Regions from separate parts of the Mucilaginibacter sp. P2_A4 genome, predicted to be linked through region 3. Evidence: riboswitches for the same ligand, from Rfam matches in the RefSeq annotation. Region 3 holds a riboswitch; each other region holds the start of a gene.

Region 1 (5,928 bases), on a different contig from region 3:
TATAAAAAAGATCGACGTTACCTACAGCGAGTATAACAAAAGCTCCGGGAAAGCCGGGGCGGTAAAGTTTGATAATACTACGGGTAGGTTTCTCAACCTCACTAATAAAAAAGCTATCCTCAGTCAGCATCCTGTTTGTACGGTTAACCTCAGTACTTATTTTATGGGCAAAGGCAAGCTCGATCTGGCCTTTGGTTTTAATTTAAGCGATGCCCTTTATAGCTACAGCTATAAAGGGCACCTGGGCTCTATGGATATGTTGGCGGCTAATCCGGCGGTTATGCCCCTGGGCCTGGTAAAAATAACATCGGGAAGGGTAAATAGTCTCAACTTTAATATTCACGGCAATAAAAAAAACGCTGCCGGTAAGGTCACATTCCTCTACAACAACCTAAAGGTGGATTTACTGAAACGCGATGAGGAAAAAGGTTACGCGAAAAAGTCGTTGATGTCTCTGCTGGCCAATGCCGTAATACTTAAACAGGATAACCCCGAAGAGGGAAAGCCCATACCACGGTCGGCCAACGTGGTTTTTATCCGCCCGGCAAATTTTCCTTTCTTTAAAACAATATGGCTTACGTTGCTCGATGGACTCAAGTCATGCGTAGGGGTAGGCAAATCGCAGGAAAAAGAAGCCGGTAAGCCAGTTACTGAAAAGGATAAAAAGGAGCGGGAAAAGGCTTTAAAAAAAGCAAGGGAGAAGAAAGAAAAAGAGGAAAAAAAATTCAGGGAACAGCTTGAAAAAAAGAAGAATTAGAAAATTATACCCAGCGGATATAGCAGTTGGATCTGCATCCGGGAGATACAAAATATGTATCTATACACCTACACGTATTGAAACTTGATCCTGTCATTAGGGAACTCATTGCTGTGCTGTATTTTCAATTGCTTTAGTTTATCATCAAAGTATTTATAAATCTTTTTTGAGTTTTTTTCGGCTTTCTGTTGGTTCTCAAACTCTTTTTCCAGGTATCTGGAAAGTGCAAACAGCGTTCTTGGAAATTCATAAATGGTTATGGTGCCATCTTCTTCCTTTTTTGCCCGTACCCAGTAAGGGTCATTTTTTGTTGATTCACGAATATACACTACATCACTTTGTGCTTCTACCATATTGCAGTATTTAACCAAAGCGTTAAGGGTACCCGGTATGCCTACCTTAACGTTAACCTTGCCGGGAGAGTAAGCTACAAGATTAGCATCCGGGAAAGAAAAACTGATATCGGCCTTGCCTTTTAAAAGTTTAGCCAGCCTGCCGGTAAAATTCATAAAATAACCCATCGCCAGTATTTCGGCCAGCGACCTTCTGTAATTACGCTTGTTTTCGGCATGGAAAATTATTGCCAGTATTACAGATACTACAAATCCAGACCCAAAAGCCATCCATTTATTGGGGAACGTAATAATGCCATCAAGGAAGCCGCCATAGGTACCAATGGTTGGTATAATGGAAAATATAAAATCCTTAAACGGGAAAAATCTGAAAGTAAAGGTCATGACTATCAGGTTATTAGTTAATAGTAATAATAGTGATTAATTAAGTGGTATGCAAAAAATGTTGGAATTTGTTTGAATTGCCACAGGCAATTTGTTGAGAAACACCTCATTCACAGCAGCGATGCGGAGAGTAAGGATAATAGCGTACTGGATGCCTGGTTATTAACCTTTTAAAAAAGAAAAGCCCTTCTTTTTTAGAGAAGGGCTTTGGAGCGAAAGACGAGATTCGAACTCGCGACCCCGACCTTGGCAAGGTCGTGCTCTACCAACTGAGCTACTTTCGCATTGGTGTTTCCTGTTTCGAGTTGCGTTGCGGTTAACCGTGTGCCTATCTCGTTTTCGGGAGCGCAAATATAAAAAGAATTGAATACTCTGCAAGTTAAAAATACACTAACCATCTGCTTAATTTAAATTATAGGTCGGCAAGCGAATAATAAGGCTCTTATTTAAGCATTGCCTTGGCTCAATTTGCGGCATGCCGGATGAAATTATTGGGAAGATATTTAAATGACAAATAAATTATATAAAGTCTATGTGTTTAGTAGAATATATTATATATTTGCTGACGAAATAAGTTCTTTAATTTTAATTATCAAGAAAGACTGAGGGAAAGGCCCTATGATGTCTTAGCAACCTGTAAGCCCATTGTTATAAAGGTGCTAATTCCTGTCCGCTATAAAAGGTGGAGAAGATAATATTCGCAAAATTATTGCACAGCCCATGGCTGATCATTATCTCCCTTTCTCTCTGAAATCCTGTTTAATTAAAATACTTAAAAATTTATGCCTGCTAAAAGCAGCATTAAAATTTACAACTATGAATATTAAACATTTACTCATTACCTGTTCGTTTCTGATAAGCGCCATGTTTGCCGGCGCGCAAACTGCAAAACCAGCTGATCCTGCATCTATTGATCGTGGCTATATTGTAAAAGTTGGCGACCAGGCACCTGCAGATTTTGAACTGCAACTTGCCGATGGTACCAAAACCTCCTTAAAAGAGCTGCGCGGCAAAGTTGTTATTCTGCAATTTACAGCCAGCTGGTGCAGTGTATGCCGCGAAGAAATGCCCCACCTTGAAAAGGACGTATGGCAGGCTTATAAAGACAAAGGCCTGATTCTGATAGGCGTAGATCGCGATGAGCCTCTTGAAAAAGTAACAAAATTTCACCAGGAAATGAATATCAGCTACCCGCTGGCGCTTGATCCCGGAGCCGATATTTTTGGCCGGTTCGCCAACAAAAAAAGCGGCGTAACGCGTAATGTTATTATTGATAAGGATGGTAAAATAGTTTACCTCACCCGTTTATATGATACCCAGGAATTTGCATCGATGCTAAAAGCTGTAGATGCGCTGGTTAATAATAAAACTGCATCTGTTAATTAAAAATACCGGGCAATTACGGAGTAAGCTGCTTGCAATTATTTATTCCGGTTGCTTTTTCTATAAGTCAATATCTTAATGTTATGAAAACAACAGCTACCTTTTTTCACGCCAACTATTCTTCTGATGCTACGCTGTTTACCTGCAATTCTTTCCATGGCTGTATGCAAAGCATGCGTTGTTGATGCTAACCCAACCGCAATGGTTATTTAATGAGTGTGCTTGCTGCAGCTTGTTATCTTTTAAATAACCACAAAGCAAAAATTAATTCTTTACAGGTACTATAAAGCATATCAGCGGGTATTTCATGCCAAAAAAGCTGTTAGCTAATGCTTTCATTCTGCTGTATTGATATTCAAAAACTATTCACAATCTATTTATCATGCTTAAAAATTACAAACTGTTACTGGCAATTCTGTTGCCATTTTTTCTCATCCAAACAGTTGCGGCGCAATCTGTTAAAATAAGCGGGGTGGTAACCGCTAAATCCGATGGCCTGCCATTGCCTGGTGTTAATATCTCTGTAAAAGGAACTTCCAATGGTGCTCAAACCAGTGCAGATGGCAAATTCTCCCTCAGCGCCAATGTTAACGATATATTAAAAATTACTTATATAGGTTTCGCAGCGCAGGAGATCACCGTTAAGCAAGCTGAAAACAATTTACAGATCATATTACAGGAGGCTGCCAATTCCCTTAACGAAGTGGTAATCACGGCCCTCAATATATCTAAGGACAAAAAGTCATTGGGCTATGCTGTTCAGGGGTTAAAGTCGAAAGATATCTCCGAGGCTAAAGAAACCAACCTGGTGAATGCGCTGGCCGGTAAAATTGCCGGGGTGCAGGTAACCAACAGCCAGGGTGATATGGGTTCGTCCCGTATCATCATCCGTGGCGAAACCTCTATCGCGGGTAACAACCAACCGCTGTTTGTGGTGGATGGTGTTATAGTTGATAACTCCCAGTTTTTGGGTACAAACGGATCAAGGGATTTTGCCAATGCCATCGCCGATCTTAACTCCGAGGATATTGAATCTGTAAGTGTACTTAAAGGCCCCAATGCGGCGGCTCTTTATGGTTACCGTGCGGCGGCCGGCGTTATCCTCATTAAAACTAAAACAGGTAAAGGCGCAAAGGGCTTGGGTATCAATATTAATTCAAATACCAGCTTCTCAAACGTACAGCTTTTGCCAAATTATCAAAATCAGTATGGCCAGGGTTCAAACGGTAAATTTAGCTATGTTGATGGTAAAGGCGCCGGTGTTAATGATGGAGTTGACGAAAGCTGGGGCCCCGCGTTGGATGGCTCATTAATTCCGCAATTTAATTCAAACGGAGTTGCCGTGCCTTTTATAGCGCACCCGGATAACGTTAAAAATTTCTTTAAAACAGGAGTAACCCTTAACAATGGTGTAGCATTATCAGGCGGTAGCGATAAAGCGGATTATCGCTTATCCTACAACAACCTGCACCAAACAGGTATTATCCCGAATACATCACAGGGAAGAAATTCATTTTTACTGAATTCTACCTTCAGACTTAGTCCTAAATTAACGGTAACCACCATTGCCAATTATATTAAAGACGATGCCGACAACCTGCCGGGTGCAGGTGGCAAGCGCGCTACCAGTACCATGCTGCAATTTACCTGGTTTGGCCGCCAGGTTGATATAAGCCAGTTAAAAAACTACAAGGACGCCAATGGCAATACCTTTAACTGGAACAACAGTTACTACAGTAACCCGTACTGGCTGGCTTATGAAAATACGGTTGGGCAACATAAAAACCGTATTATAGGTAGTGTGGAATTGAACTACAAGATCATCGAAGGATTATCTGCCAATTTCCGTACCGGTACCGATTATTATAACGACAGGCGCAAGATCAAGGTAGCTTATGGCACAAACGGTACACCATTTGGCTCGTATGAGGAGGATGCCTATAGCGTGAACGAAAACAATACCGAGGGCCGTTTACAATACACCAAAAAACTCAATAATGATTTCTCTTTAGATGTTTTGGGCGGTGGTAACATCAGCACTATAGTAAACGAGCAAAACGATCAGGTGGCGCCAAAGCTGGCAGTTGCAGGTTTATATACGCTAAGCAACTCCCGCGATCCGTTGGTATCTTCCAATTTGTATGGCAAGCTTAAAACCTATAGCTATTTTGCATCAGCTCAAATAGGGTTCAGGAACTACGCTTTTATTAATCTTACCGGCCGTAATGACTGGTCGTCAACCCTGCCTGCTGCTAACCTATCTTATTTTTATCCATCAGTGAATGGTAGTTTGATATTATCAGAGGCGCTGGATATTAAAAGCGATGTGTTAACCTATGCAAAATTAAGAGGTGGATGGTCAAAAGTGGGTAAGGCTACAACACCATATCAACTCATCAATACGTATGATTTTACCGCTCCTTTAGGTACAAACCCGCAACAAAATGCAAATAGCGTTGATTTAAATCCGAACCTTAAACCGGAAACAACCACATCTGCCGAAGCTGGTTTTGAGCTTAGTTTTTTCCAGGACAGGGTTCATTTTGATGTGAGCGTGTATAACACCAATAGTGTAAACCAAATATTAAAAGTCGACGTGAGCCCATCTACAGGGTATAGCCAAAAGCTTATCAATGGGGGTAAAATCAATAATAAAGGTTTAGAAGTTCAATTGGGCATAACCCCTATAAAATCGAAAGAATTTACCTGGGATATCAATACCAATTATTCCCTTAACCGCAGCAAAGTGGTTTCGCTTGATGCGGAAGGTCGTTTGCAGAGCTATATATTGGGTACAGACCGTACCGTACAGGTGTTGGCCGCAATTGGACAACCTTACGGCACCTTGTTCGGCAATGCTTATCTGCGCAATGCATCGGGACAAATCATTGTTGGTGCAGATGGTACGCCAACCATCAATCCTACCAAACAATACCTGGGCAAGTTTACCCCAAAATGGCTGGGTAGCATCAATAACAGTTTCACCTACAAAGGAATAAACTTAAGCTTTTTGGTTGACGCCCGCATTGGAGGCTCTATTTATTCAAATAC
Region 2 (5,928 bases), on a different contig from region 3:
ATGTAATAATATTTGTTAATGCTTCTGTTTCAATCAAAAAACCATCGTGGCCATAAAATGAATCCAACTCGGCAAAGGCCGATTTTGGAATATGCCTGAACAGGTATTCCTGTTCTTCAATAGGGAATAACACATCTGATTTTATGCCAATAACCAGTGTACGTGCTTTGATCAGGCTTAACGCCTTTTCTACACCGTTACGACCACGGCCTACATTGTGCGAATCCATCACTTTTGTTAAATACCAATAGCTATGGGCGTTAAAGCGATTTACCAGCTTTTGCCCCTGATAGTCCTGGTATGATGATGACTTAAAATCATCAGTTTTATTATCTGTTTCTTCCTGCTGAGTTATGCCGTAGGTTTTATAGGTACGGTAGGAGAGCAGCGCAATACTTCTTGCGGCTTTCAAACCTTTTTGACCTCCATCCGGGGTATTATCATGAAAAGTAGGATCGGCACTCAAAGCCAAACGCTGTGATTCATTAAATGCTACTCCCCATGGAGAATGGCGCGCATTGGTAGCTATCAGTATCAGGTTTTTAATCCTGGCTGGTTCAATAATCCCCCATTCAATTGCTTGCTGGCCGCCCAATGAGCCCCCGATAAGGATATGAATATTTCCTATTCCAAGATGATTTGCAAGTAACTGATGTGCTTTTACAATATCCCTGATGGTAAATTGCGGAAAAGCCTGTAAATATGGCTCCCCGCTTGCCGGATTAATGCTCAAAGGATTGGTTGTGCCATATGGCGAACCCAGGATATTGGCACATACAATAAAATGCTCTTCGGGGTTAAATTTATTGCCTGTACCCACAAAGCCTTTCCACCAGTCAAAAACATCGGCATTGGCAGTTAGCGCATGGCAAATCCATATCACGTTGTCCTTCTCCTTATTTAATCTGCCATAAGTGTGAAAGCCAATCTCCAATTCATGTAATTGCTCGCCGGATTCAAGACCGAATGGTTGTGTGTACTTAAATATTTCTGTGTTCATTCTTCTGTTTTGTTATCACAGGTGCAGCTAATTTTAATTTAGCTGCATCCCGTAACAACTTTACTATATCACTTAAAAAAAAACTATACTATACTAATTGGGCCGATGCCCTTTTTATTTTGGCAAATGCCTGTTCAAAATCTGCTTTAATATCATCAATATGCTCAATACCAACAGCTACACGTAATGAATTAGGTGTTACACCTGCTGATAATTGTTCTTCATCAGACAGCTGCTGATGTGTAGTTGCTGACGGCTGAATAATCAATGTTTTAGCATCACCAACGTTAGCTAAATGACTAACCAGCAAAAGATTGTCAATTAATTTACCGGCATCTTCCTTATCGCCATCTATCTCAAATGATAGCACCGCTCCAAATCCATTTTTAAGGTATTTTTTCGCCAATTGATGATAAGGAGATGATTCCAATCCGGGATAGTTAACTGATGCTACCTGCGGGTGCTGATCAAGCCATTTGGCAAGCTCCAACGTGTTATCTACATGGCGTTGTACACGCAATGAAAGGGTTTCTAGCCCTTGGATATTAAGCCATGAGTTAAATGGAGATTGTGATGGACCAAAGTCACGTAAACCTTCCACACGGGCACGTATAATAAACTGGATGTTGCCAAAAGGACCGCCAATGCCAAATACATCGGCAAAAACCAAACCATGGTAACCTTCAGATGGCTCTGTAAACTGCGGAAATTTGCCATTAGCCCAGTTATAAGTTCCTCCATCAATTATTACTCCGCCAATGCTGGTACCATGACCGCCTATCCATTTTGTTGTTGATTCAACCACTATACTGGCGCCATGCTCCAACGGGCGAAATAAATAGCCGCCGGCTCCAAAAGTATTGTCGACTATTAAAGGCAGGTCATGCTTTTTTGCAAGAGCACCTATCTTATCAAAATCAGCAATGGTAAAGCCAGGGTTACCAATAGTTTCCAGGAAGATAGCTTTGGTTTTATTATCGATAAGTGCTTCAATGCTTTCGGCGGTATCATCCTTGGCAAAACGTGCCTCGATGCCTATTCGCTTAAAGGAAACTTTAAACTGGTTATATGTACCACCATATAAAAATGGTGAGGAAACAAAGTTATCGCCGACTTGTAATATGTTATTTAATGCAATGAATTGTGCTGCCTGGCCCGATGCTGTAGCCAAAGCCGCAACACCACCTTCTAAAGCTGCTATGCGTTTTTCAAATACATCAGTAGTAGGGTTCATAATGCGGGTATATATATTCCCAAACTCTTTTAATGCAAACAGGTTGGCACCATGCTCGGCATTTTTAAATACATAAGATGTGGTTTGGTAAAGTGGTACCGCGCGTGAACCCGTTGTTGGATCAACTTCCTGACCTGCGTGTAATTGTAAGGTTTCGAATTTTAAATTGCTGGTAGACATAGGATTTTTTTTTAGATTATAATTAATTCTTTGATGTTTAAATGGACTTTGGAAAGCTGAATAGGAAATGAATATCAGTTTAACAACACGTGCGTTTTTCGGGATTTGAAAAAGAGGAACGTGCTAAAGCATCAACAGCAGCAACAAATACACATATAGCTAATATTTGAGCTAATACGTTGTATATTACCGTTTTGGGTATTAAAAATGTTGCCTGTAGTAATTTTAACTAAATTTTTCATGGTTATAAATTTATATTCCCCGGTGTTATTTGCCGGGACAGGAATTGGCACCTTCTTCAAAATTGAAGGGTTGCCAGCGGGTCATTGAGCCTGATCTCTCGCCGCTTCTTTATAAATCAATACCCGAACTATGCGGAGGATTGATCGATTATGGTATTGCTACCAAATAATGTTCCAAATATAAGCGGATATTTATTTAAATACCAAATTAAATTTTATTTAGATAAAAGACGGGTGGACAAAGGAGCAAAAGTATCAGGAAGAAATAAAAAGCGTTGGTATCTGCGATCTCTTCTCTCGGTAAGTAGGAGAGAAAGGTTAAATCAGGTTAGCTAACAAAATTTGCATAGGGCACAAATCAATCAAGGTTACCTGCACCGTTAGGTGCTACCTGTTTGTAGAAAAACCACGCCCTTAACATTTGCCTCGTTGAGGCTACCTACCTGCTAACAAAGCCAATACCTTGCTAATTTGCAGGTAACGCCTACGGCGCAATTTTGTTTTTTCTTGATTATTGCTACAAACAGGTAGCGCCTAACGGCGCATGCAATTGTGTAAACATAGGTTTAGCGGGAGGGCCCGCGTAAGTTCTACATTAGTTAATACACCGGAATAGTTGTTTGTGAGGACACAAACAACGGAGTAAACACCAATTAGATTAAAGACTGTTGGATAAATAAGCAAAGATGCTTTGTTGATTTAATCCTTGCTCCTTGATCTTTTCATCCTTTATCCATTTAAAGCCTGCTCCAAATCTTCTATCAAATCATCAATATGCTCCAATCCAACCGATACCCGCAGTAAATTGCGCGGTGTTTTTGTATCCGGCCCCTCAACAGTAGCACGATGCTCTATCAGGCTTTCCACGCCGCCAAGGCTGGTTGCTTTGGTGAATATTTTTAGCTTATTGATAATGTTATGGGTATCATTTTCGTCGCCCTTAACTAAAAAGGATAACATTCCTCCAAAGGCCAACATCTGGTCTTTAGCAATTTCATGCTGCGGGTGTGATGCCAGGCCGGGATATAAAACTCTTTCTACTTTTGGGTGATATTCTAAAAACTCAGCTAATAATTGAGCGTTATACACGTGTGCTTTAACCCGATATGGCAGCGTTTTAATACTGCGCACCAGCCAAAAGCAGTCGGTTGGGGAGGGGATAGCACCGCCCATTTCCTGTACTTGGCGAATTTTCGCCCACCAGTCGCTTTTTTCAGCGGTAATTAGTGCCCCGCCCATCAGATCGCTATGGCCGCCAAAATATTTTGTGGCCGAGTGCATCACTATATTAGCCCCTAATGCCAACGGCTGCTGACATATTGGGGTGGCAAAGGTATTATCAACAACAACTTTAAGTCCTTTTGCCTTGGCAATACCCACCACCTTTTTTATATCAGTGATTTTAAGCAATGGATTTGATGGTGTTTCTATCCATATCACACCGGTTTCGGGCTTAATGTGCTGCTGGAGCACTTCGCTATCATTAACATCAATAAAATCGAAAGTCAAAATGCCTGCGAACAGGTTTTTAAGCTGGTTACGCAAACCGTGATACATATCGTCGGGGCAAATAATATGTGTGCCCGGTTTAAGCGATTGAAATACCGCCATACCAGCCGCATTGCCCGATGAAAACGAAGCGGCATCAACACCACCCTCCAACTGAGCTATAACATTTTCCAATAATGAACGGTTAGGGTTTGATGACCGACTATAAATATGCCCACCAGGAAAATCGCCATCTACACCACGCTCAAAAGTGGTAGACATTACAATCGGCTGTATCACAGCTCTTGATGATCCATCAATATGGTTACCTGCATGTATGGCTATAGTTTCAGTTTTCATTATCGTATTATATGTTATGAACTCAAAGTAAATAAGATTATTTGTGATTTGCTGTAGCACTTAGCCTCTTTTTTGCGAATAGGTATAAAAACCGCAACCATGAAAAAATCCCTTATCATTACCTTGCTTATTACCATATGTTTATCGGCCTGCAAAAAAGATGCACTTACAAACGATTATGATAAAAGTTATTCGGCCTGGTTAAGTTTTAAACGAGCTAACAACAACTCCTATTCATATACGACTATAAACGGCTCGGTGGTGTCAGGTGTTAGTGGAGAAACCAAAATCACAGTGAATAAAGGTGTTGTTATAGCAAGAGATTATACATCCTATAAATATAGCCCCAACGCGACCGGTACAGGGAGTGTAAAAACTACCTTAAGTGAATGGCACGAAGATAAAACCAATTTAAATACGCACGGAAATGTAGCAGGACAGGTACTTACCTTAGATGATATTTACAAAAAAGCTAAAAATGAATGGCTTACCGCTGATAAAAAAACTAATGATATTTTCTTTGAGACTACTATCAATGGCATGATATCAACATGCGGCTACAGGCCCAAAGGCTGCCAGGATGATTGTACCATTGGCATACATATTTGGTATATAAATGCACTGTAAACTCAATGTCATTACTTGCTATCATTAAGCGATGTACCTGTTGTATGAAGTATTGTTTTGTGCTTTTTATTACATTTGTGCAAAGTTTTTTGAATGGAAGCTGAGAGTAATTTACAATTATTATTACAAAATCCGGATCTGCCTGCTGATTTAAAGCACATTGCCGAAAAAGTTTTACGGAGCGAACGGATCACCTTTGATGAAGGTGTTACGCTATATGAGCAGGGCGACCTGGGCTACCTGGGCGTTTTGGCCAACTACATCCGCGAGAAACGCCATGGCGATAAAACCTATTTCAATCGTAATTTTCACATCGAGCCTACCAATCTTTGTGTTTATGATTGTAAATTTTGTTCATACTCGCGCCTGCTGAAACAAAAATCAGAAGGGTGGGAGTACACCATGGATGAGATGTTTAATATGGTAACCAAATACGATGGTGAGCCGGTAACCGAAGTGCATATTGTAGGGGGTGTACTACCTCAATATGATGTACCTTTTTACCAGGAGCTTTTTAGCAGGATCAGGAAACACCGGCCCGAACTGCACATTAAAGCGCTGACACCTGTTGAATACCATTACATATTTAAGAAAGCTAAAATAGACTATGCAACCGGCATGCGCCTGATGCATGAAGCTGGTTTAGGTTCAATACCCGGCGGCGGCGCTGAAATTTTCCATCCCGAAGTTCGCGAACTGATCTCGAAGGATAAATGTACCGGCGACCAGTGGCTGGCTATTCATGAAGAATGGCATAAACTGGGTGGGCGCTCAAATGCTACCATGCTTTATGGCCA
Region 3 (5,928 bases):
TTATTTACGATAGGCAGTTTATCTGAAGGAATAAGCGGGATTCCTCTCCAGGTAATAAATTGCGATCCGAATAGTGAAACCGTTGGCGGTGGTACACCCCGGCGGGTACATTCACGGCCAAAGGCGGCAATAGCTAATGGGTGCAAAAGGAAAAAGCCGGGCTCTTTCCACACTTTGGTTATCAGTTCGTCCAGATCATCGGGGGTGGGAGGGCCCAGCCTGGTTTTAATTTTTTGTGATGGCGAAATACTGCTCAGTAGCCCGTATTCGGGGTTATTGATAAGTTCGCTTTCCTGCCTTTCTTTAACTATCTCAATAGTAAGGCGCAATTGCTCGCTGATCTGGTTATAAGGCTTACTATACAGGTCAGATACACGGGTGTGTACATCCAGTACCGTATTTACAGCACTCAGGTTGTATTCCCTGGGATTTTCCTCATAATCCACAAAGGTTGATGGCAGTTCACGTTCATCGCGCGAAGAGCAATCCACTTCTACATTGTTTGCATGTACCACCTTATTTAACCGATAAACGCCCGATTCAACCGGGATCCAATTGAGTAAATGGGTTAACCACCGTGGCGTAATAGTTGATAATTGTGGAACGGTACGGGTTGCTACCGCTAACTGCCTGGCGGCTACATCACCAAGGGCCGTTTGTTTTGCTTTTTGCTCTGCCATTTTTTAGATAATAGGAGTGTGCTTTAAATAATGATTTTAATGTGCCGTAAAAACAGAATTACATGACATACAATTATAGTATATAAATTCTATAGATTTTATATACTATTGAATTTTATTACAAAAAATAATTTTTAAAGGAGTGCTGATACTATAGTTCAGCTATTTTAAGGTTGAAGAGATAGGGGACACAGCGTTAACTTCATGGTAATTAAATGGGGCTATTTAATTGTTAATGGATTTGGTAATCCGGTATTATTGCCTAAAAATGAATGCTTCAACACCTGCAATTTATTTGAAAAATAACAAAATGAAATAAATTATATAAAGTCTATAGGAATTATAGTTTTTAATATATATTTGCAACATCACGTTCTTTTATACTTATCCAGAAAAGACAGAGGGAAAGGCCCCATGACGTCTTGGCAACCTGTACCATGAATCTCAGATTTAGTAAAAGGTGCTAATTCCTGCTCCCGTTGGGAGGAAGATAAGTTGGTATAGAATTCTACAGGTATTCTCTCCGGCTCTCTTTTAGATAAGTGTAAAGAACATAAATAAACAACTAAATACATGAATACTTTTTCCCAATTACCTGCCAATATTTACAGATCGCTTCGTAATGATGTAACAATGTGTTGTTGATTTAATGTTCCTTTAAAGAACCGGCCTCAATTGCAAACTACCCACTATACATCACATTATTACAAATAGAATTTACCAAATGAATAAAGTAATACTTACCGCTTTAACAATTGTTATCAGCACCACTGCTTTTTCACAGATCCTTACACCGGTAAAATGGTCATATGCAGCCAAAAAGATTGATAATGAACAAGCCGTAGTATTTATAAAAGCTACCATTGATAAAGGCTGGCACATTTATTCGCAGCATCTTGCCGATGGCGGACCTATAAAGACTTCACTAAAGTTTGAAAAAAACGACAACTACATTTTAGTGGGTAATACAACCGAGCCCAAGCCAGTAAGCAAGTATGAAAAATCGTTTAGCATGAACGTGCAGTATTTTGAACAGGCAGTTATATTTCAGCAAAAAGTAAAACTTAAATCGGGCCAGGCATCGGTTAGCGGCACGGTAAATTTTATGGCATGTAACGACAAGCAATGTTTACCGCCAGATGATGTGGAGTTTAATATACCCGTAAAATAGTATCGTATATAATCAAAATACTTAATTAGTAAGCAGTGCAATAGCCACCAATTGATCTGCAGAATTACAAACTAATACCATGAAACCAAGATCAAATTTATTCACTAAAGCCCGCAAACAGAATGGTGGCACCCTTTTCTGTTGTTATTGCCATTGTTAAAAACGTAGTTACGTTTCCGGTTTTTAAATCTTAATCAAGATATACATCCTGGCTGTACTAAGTGCGTTGCTTTGCTATGGTGGTAAATCAGGCGTGTGCTGTGCAGTCCAGGATGTATATCATTTTACAAGATAAATAATTACTAAAAACATAAAGAATTAAAAAATATTCTATTAAGTCTATAGATTTTATTGTATTTATCATATTTATTGCTACCTTTACACCATTCTAATTAACCCCACCATTAATTAGTTGATTTATAAAGAATAAGGGAGAGGAAGTCTCGATGATCTTATAGCAACTTTTCAGAAACCTGAAATAAGTGCTAAACTTTTTTCGGTAGCAATTATGCGCCGGAATATAAATTAACTAAAAGTCATGAACACATTTAACAGTCATTACCCACAGCCACAACCCGCAGCCATCAAACGATGTTGTTGTATGGTTCAGTATGTTTTCTGGTTTTAAAAACCAGGCACCTTAAAAATTTATAGCGTTTTTTCAAAGGCTTGTTAAGCCCAATGGAATACTTATGTCCAAATTTTCAGGCATCGCATCAATCAACAATAATTAAAACTTATACAAATGAACACTACAAACTACTTAACCAAAACAAGGCTGCTATCGGCCGCTTTACTGCTTAGTGGGGTTACGATATTATCGGCCCATGAAACCCCAAAGCCTAAGTTTATAAAAGAAGGTAAATGGCGCGGTGAATTCACCGTAAGCGAATCAAAAGTACCTTTTAATTTCGAGCTGAAAGGCAAGGATGCCGAGCACGCTGTGTTTACGCTTATTAATGGTTCACGGAGGGATAATTTCCACGTAAAATCTGTAGGTACCGATTCAGTTTATATTAAAATGAACACCTATGATGCTGCGCTGGTAGCCAAAATTGAAGACGATGGTTCGCTAAGCGGCGAATACCGTAGCCTGGTACCGGGTTTCAGGGGCAATTCTTTACCATTTACTGCAGAATATGGTAAAACCTACCGCTTTGTAGAACCCGGCAAAGATGTAGCCCCTAAAGCGGATTTGACCGGTAAATGGGAAATCAAAACCTACAGTAAAGAGGCTGTTCCTGCATCTATAGCCTTATTGAAACAAAAAGGAAACAAGCTTACCGGCGTAGTGATGACTGTAGTTGGTGATACCCGCGAACTGGAAGGTACTGTTCAGGGCGATGAATTTGCACTGAGTGGTTTTACCGGCCCAAGTCCGTTCATCATAAAAGGCAAGATCAACGCCGACGGCTCTATCAGCGGTGAAGAAGGCTTCGGCATCTATAAAAATCTGAAGTTCGATGCTGCTAAAAAAACAGAGGTGGAATTGCCTGATCCTTATAAGCTTACATTTTTGAAAGAAGGCTATAAAAAACTTGATTTTTCTTTCCCGGGGATAGATGGTAAACAGGTGTCTCTCAGCGATAACAAATACAAAGGTAAAGTAGTGATCGTAGAGATTATTGGTACCTGGTGCCCTAACTGTACCGATCAAACCGTGTTCCTATCTCCATGGTTCAATAAAAACCATCAACGTGGTGTAGAAGCCATTGCATTGGGTTTTGAGCAGAAAGACAGCCTGGAATATGCCAAATACACATTAGGTAAGCTGAAAGAAAAATACGAGATCAATTATGATATCGCTTTTGGCGGCCTGGCCGATAAAAAGCTGGTATCGCAGAAGCTACCTGCATTGAATAAATTTATCGCTTTCCCAACCACCATCATCATTGATAGAAAAGGTGATGTAAGGGAGATCTACACCGGCTATACAGGTACGGTAACGGGTAAATACCACGAAGATTACGAAAAGAAATTTAATAAACTGTTGGACGAACTTATCGCTGAACCGGCCCCGGAAACAGCGGCTATTGCAGATCCATCAACCCATCCAGGAAACTAACATTAACTGATCCTATAATTTATCAAATGAAAACTATCAATTTAATTACCTCATTCAAATGCCTGTCTGTAGGTTTATTGTTTAGCGGTGCAGCAGCATTAGCCGCGGATAAAAATCCGCCTGTGAAATTTATTAAGCAAGGTGTATGGCGCGGTGTATTTACCGTTGCCGAAACCAAGGTTCCTTTCAACTTTGAATTAAAGGGTAAAGACGCGGAGCACGCGGTATTTACGCTGATTAATGGCAGCCGCCGGGACAACTTTCATGTAAAGCAGATTGGCAGGGACTCTGTGTTTATCAAAATGAATACCTATGACGCCGCCCTGGTTGCTAAAGTGGAAGATGACGGAACGTTAAGCGGTGAATACCGCAGCCTGGTACCGGGCTTCCGTGGTAATTCTCTGCCTTTCACTGCTGAATATGGAAAAACTTACCGTTTTGTTGAACCCGGAAAGGATATTGCCCCGACGGCGAACCTAACCGGAAAATGGGAACTGAAAGTTTATTCAAAAGACCAGGTGCCTAACAAAATAGCTGTTTTGAAACAAACAGGCAATAAACTTACCGGCGTAATTATGCAGGTAACCGGCGATAGCCGCGAATTGGAGGGTACCGTTCAGGGGAATGAGTTCGAATTATCCGGCTTTACAGGTCCGAGTCCAAAGATATACAAGGGCAAGATCAATGCTGACGGTACATTAAGCGGCGAAATTGGTTCCGGTATTTATGATAACACAAAGTTTGATGCTGTGAAGGACGATAAAGCAGAATTGCCAGATCCGTATAAACTAACCTACCTTAAAGAAGGTTACAAAAAGCTGGACTTTACTTTTCCCGACCTAAATGGAAAACCAGTATCGCTTAGCGATGATAAGTATAAAGGCAAAGTAACCATTATTGAAATTGTAGGTACCTGGTGCCCCAACTGTACAGATCAAACGGTATTCCTTTCGCCATGGTTTAATAAAAACCACAGCCGTGGGGTAGAAGCCATTGCTATTGGTTTTGAGCAGAAAGATAGCCTGGACTATGCCAAATATACTTTAGGCAAGCTGAGAGATAAATACAATATCCAGTATGATATCGTTTTCGGCGGCTTAGCTGATAAAAAGCTAGTATCGCAAAAACTGCCTGCACTAAACAAATTTGTGGCATTCCCTACCACCATCATTATTGACAGGAAGGGCGATGTGCGTGAAATATACACAGGCTACACAGGCACTGTTACCGGTAAATATTACCAGGATTACGAAAAGAAATTCAACAAATTGTTGGATGAATTGATTGCCGAACCGGCACCTGCCAGCGCAGGTAATGTTACAGGTACCGATCAAAAAGAACTCAAAGGAAAATAAACTAAATTAAATCCCGGTAAGGGGTAACAGCTTTACCGGGTTCACTAAAACAAGTAAACAAACCACCATGACTAAATTATCAGGCGCTGTATTATTTACAGCATTCGTATCGCTAACCGCGTTTACACCATCAACTATTAAAAGTGTTAAATTAACTAAAGGCAGGGCTGCCACCATCAAAACCGTTACATCAAATAGAAAATTAAAGATATCAACCTTTAAAGTCGATAATGAAAGCAGCAAACTTACCTGGGCCGCAAAAAAAGCTACAGGCGATCATAACGGCGAAGTAAAAGTAAGCAACGGCAACTTTGCCATTGAAAATAATGCGCTTAAAGGTGGCAGCTTCGATATCGACCTTAATACCATCACCGATGCTGACCTTACCGACCAGGCATCAAACGATAAATTGGTTAGTACTTTAAAAAGTGAAACTTTTTTCAATACAGAAAAATTCCCTAAGGCCAATTTTGTGATCTCATCAGCCACAAAAACTACAGGAAACCAATACGAAGTAAAAGGTAAGCTTACTATAAAAGGGATCACCAATGATGTGAGCTTCCCGGCAACGGTAACAGTTAGCGGCAAGAAGCTGGCTGCTACTGCAAAGATCACTATCGATCGTACCAAGTACGATATCAAATTCCGCTCAAAAAA

What was found. A riboswitch is a leader RNA that binds a small molecule or an ion and turns the genes downstream of it on or off. The one in region 3 is predicted to bind S-adenosylmethionine.
Region 1: another riboswitch for S-adenosylmethionine. It lies ahead of AC1DYB_RS16700 (TlpA family protein disulfide reductase); the one in region 3 lies ahead of AC1DYB_RS26130 (peroxiredoxin family protein).
Region 2: another riboswitch for S-adenosylmethionine. It lies ahead of AC1DYB_RS20205 (O-acetylhomoserine aminocarboxypropyltransferase/cysteine synthase family protein); the one in region 3 lies ahead of AC1DYB_RS26130 (peroxiredoxin family protein).

What each region holds. Positions count from the first base shown of each region.
Region 1 is NZ_JBFUCX010000008.1:282,054-287,981, reverse strand. It holds gene AC1DYB_RS16715 (hypothetical protein) at 1-757, shown strand, start outside; gene AC1DYB_RS16710 (STING domain-containing protein) at 826-1,494, opposite strand; tRNA gene AC1DYB_RS16705 (tRNA-Gly) at 1,703-1,778, opposite strand; SAM riboswitch class I at 2,081-2,192, shown strand; gene AC1DYB_RS16700 (TlpA family protein disulfide reductase) at 2,311-2,880, shown strand; gene AC1DYB_RS16695 (SusC/RagA family TonB-linked outer membrane protein) at 3,260-5,928, shown strand, end outside.
Region 2 is NZ_JBFUCX010000011.1:145,854-151,781, reverse strand. It holds gene AC1DYB_RS20210 (homoserine O-acetyltransferase family protein) at 1-1,000, opposite strand, end outside; gene AC1DYB_RS20205 (O-acetylhomoserine aminocarboxypropyltransferase/cysteine synthase family protein) at 1,089-2,414, opposite strand; SAM riboswitch class I at 2,664-2,774, opposite strand; gene AC1DYB_RS20200 (trans-sulfuration enzyme family protein) at 3,386-4,504, opposite strand; gene AC1DYB_RS20195 (hypothetical protein) at 4,604-5,131, shown strand; gene mqnE (aminofutalosine synthase MqnE) at 5,225-5,928, shown strand, end outside.
Region 3 is NZ_JBFUCX010000018.1:81,997-87,924, forward strand. It holds gene AC1DYB_RS26120 (family 2A encapsulin nanocompartment shell protein) at 1-680, opposite strand, end outside; SAM riboswitch class I at 1,062-1,177, shown strand; gene AC1DYB_RS26125 (protein-disulfide reductase DsbD domain-containing protein) at 1,405-1,851, shown strand; SAM riboswitch class I at 2,266-2,378, shown strand; gene AC1DYB_RS26130 (peroxiredoxin family protein) at 2,597-3,916, shown strand; gene AC1DYB_RS26135 (peroxiredoxin family protein) at 3,943-5,271, shown strand; gene AC1DYB_RS26140 (YceI family protein) at 5,339-5,928, shown strand, end outside.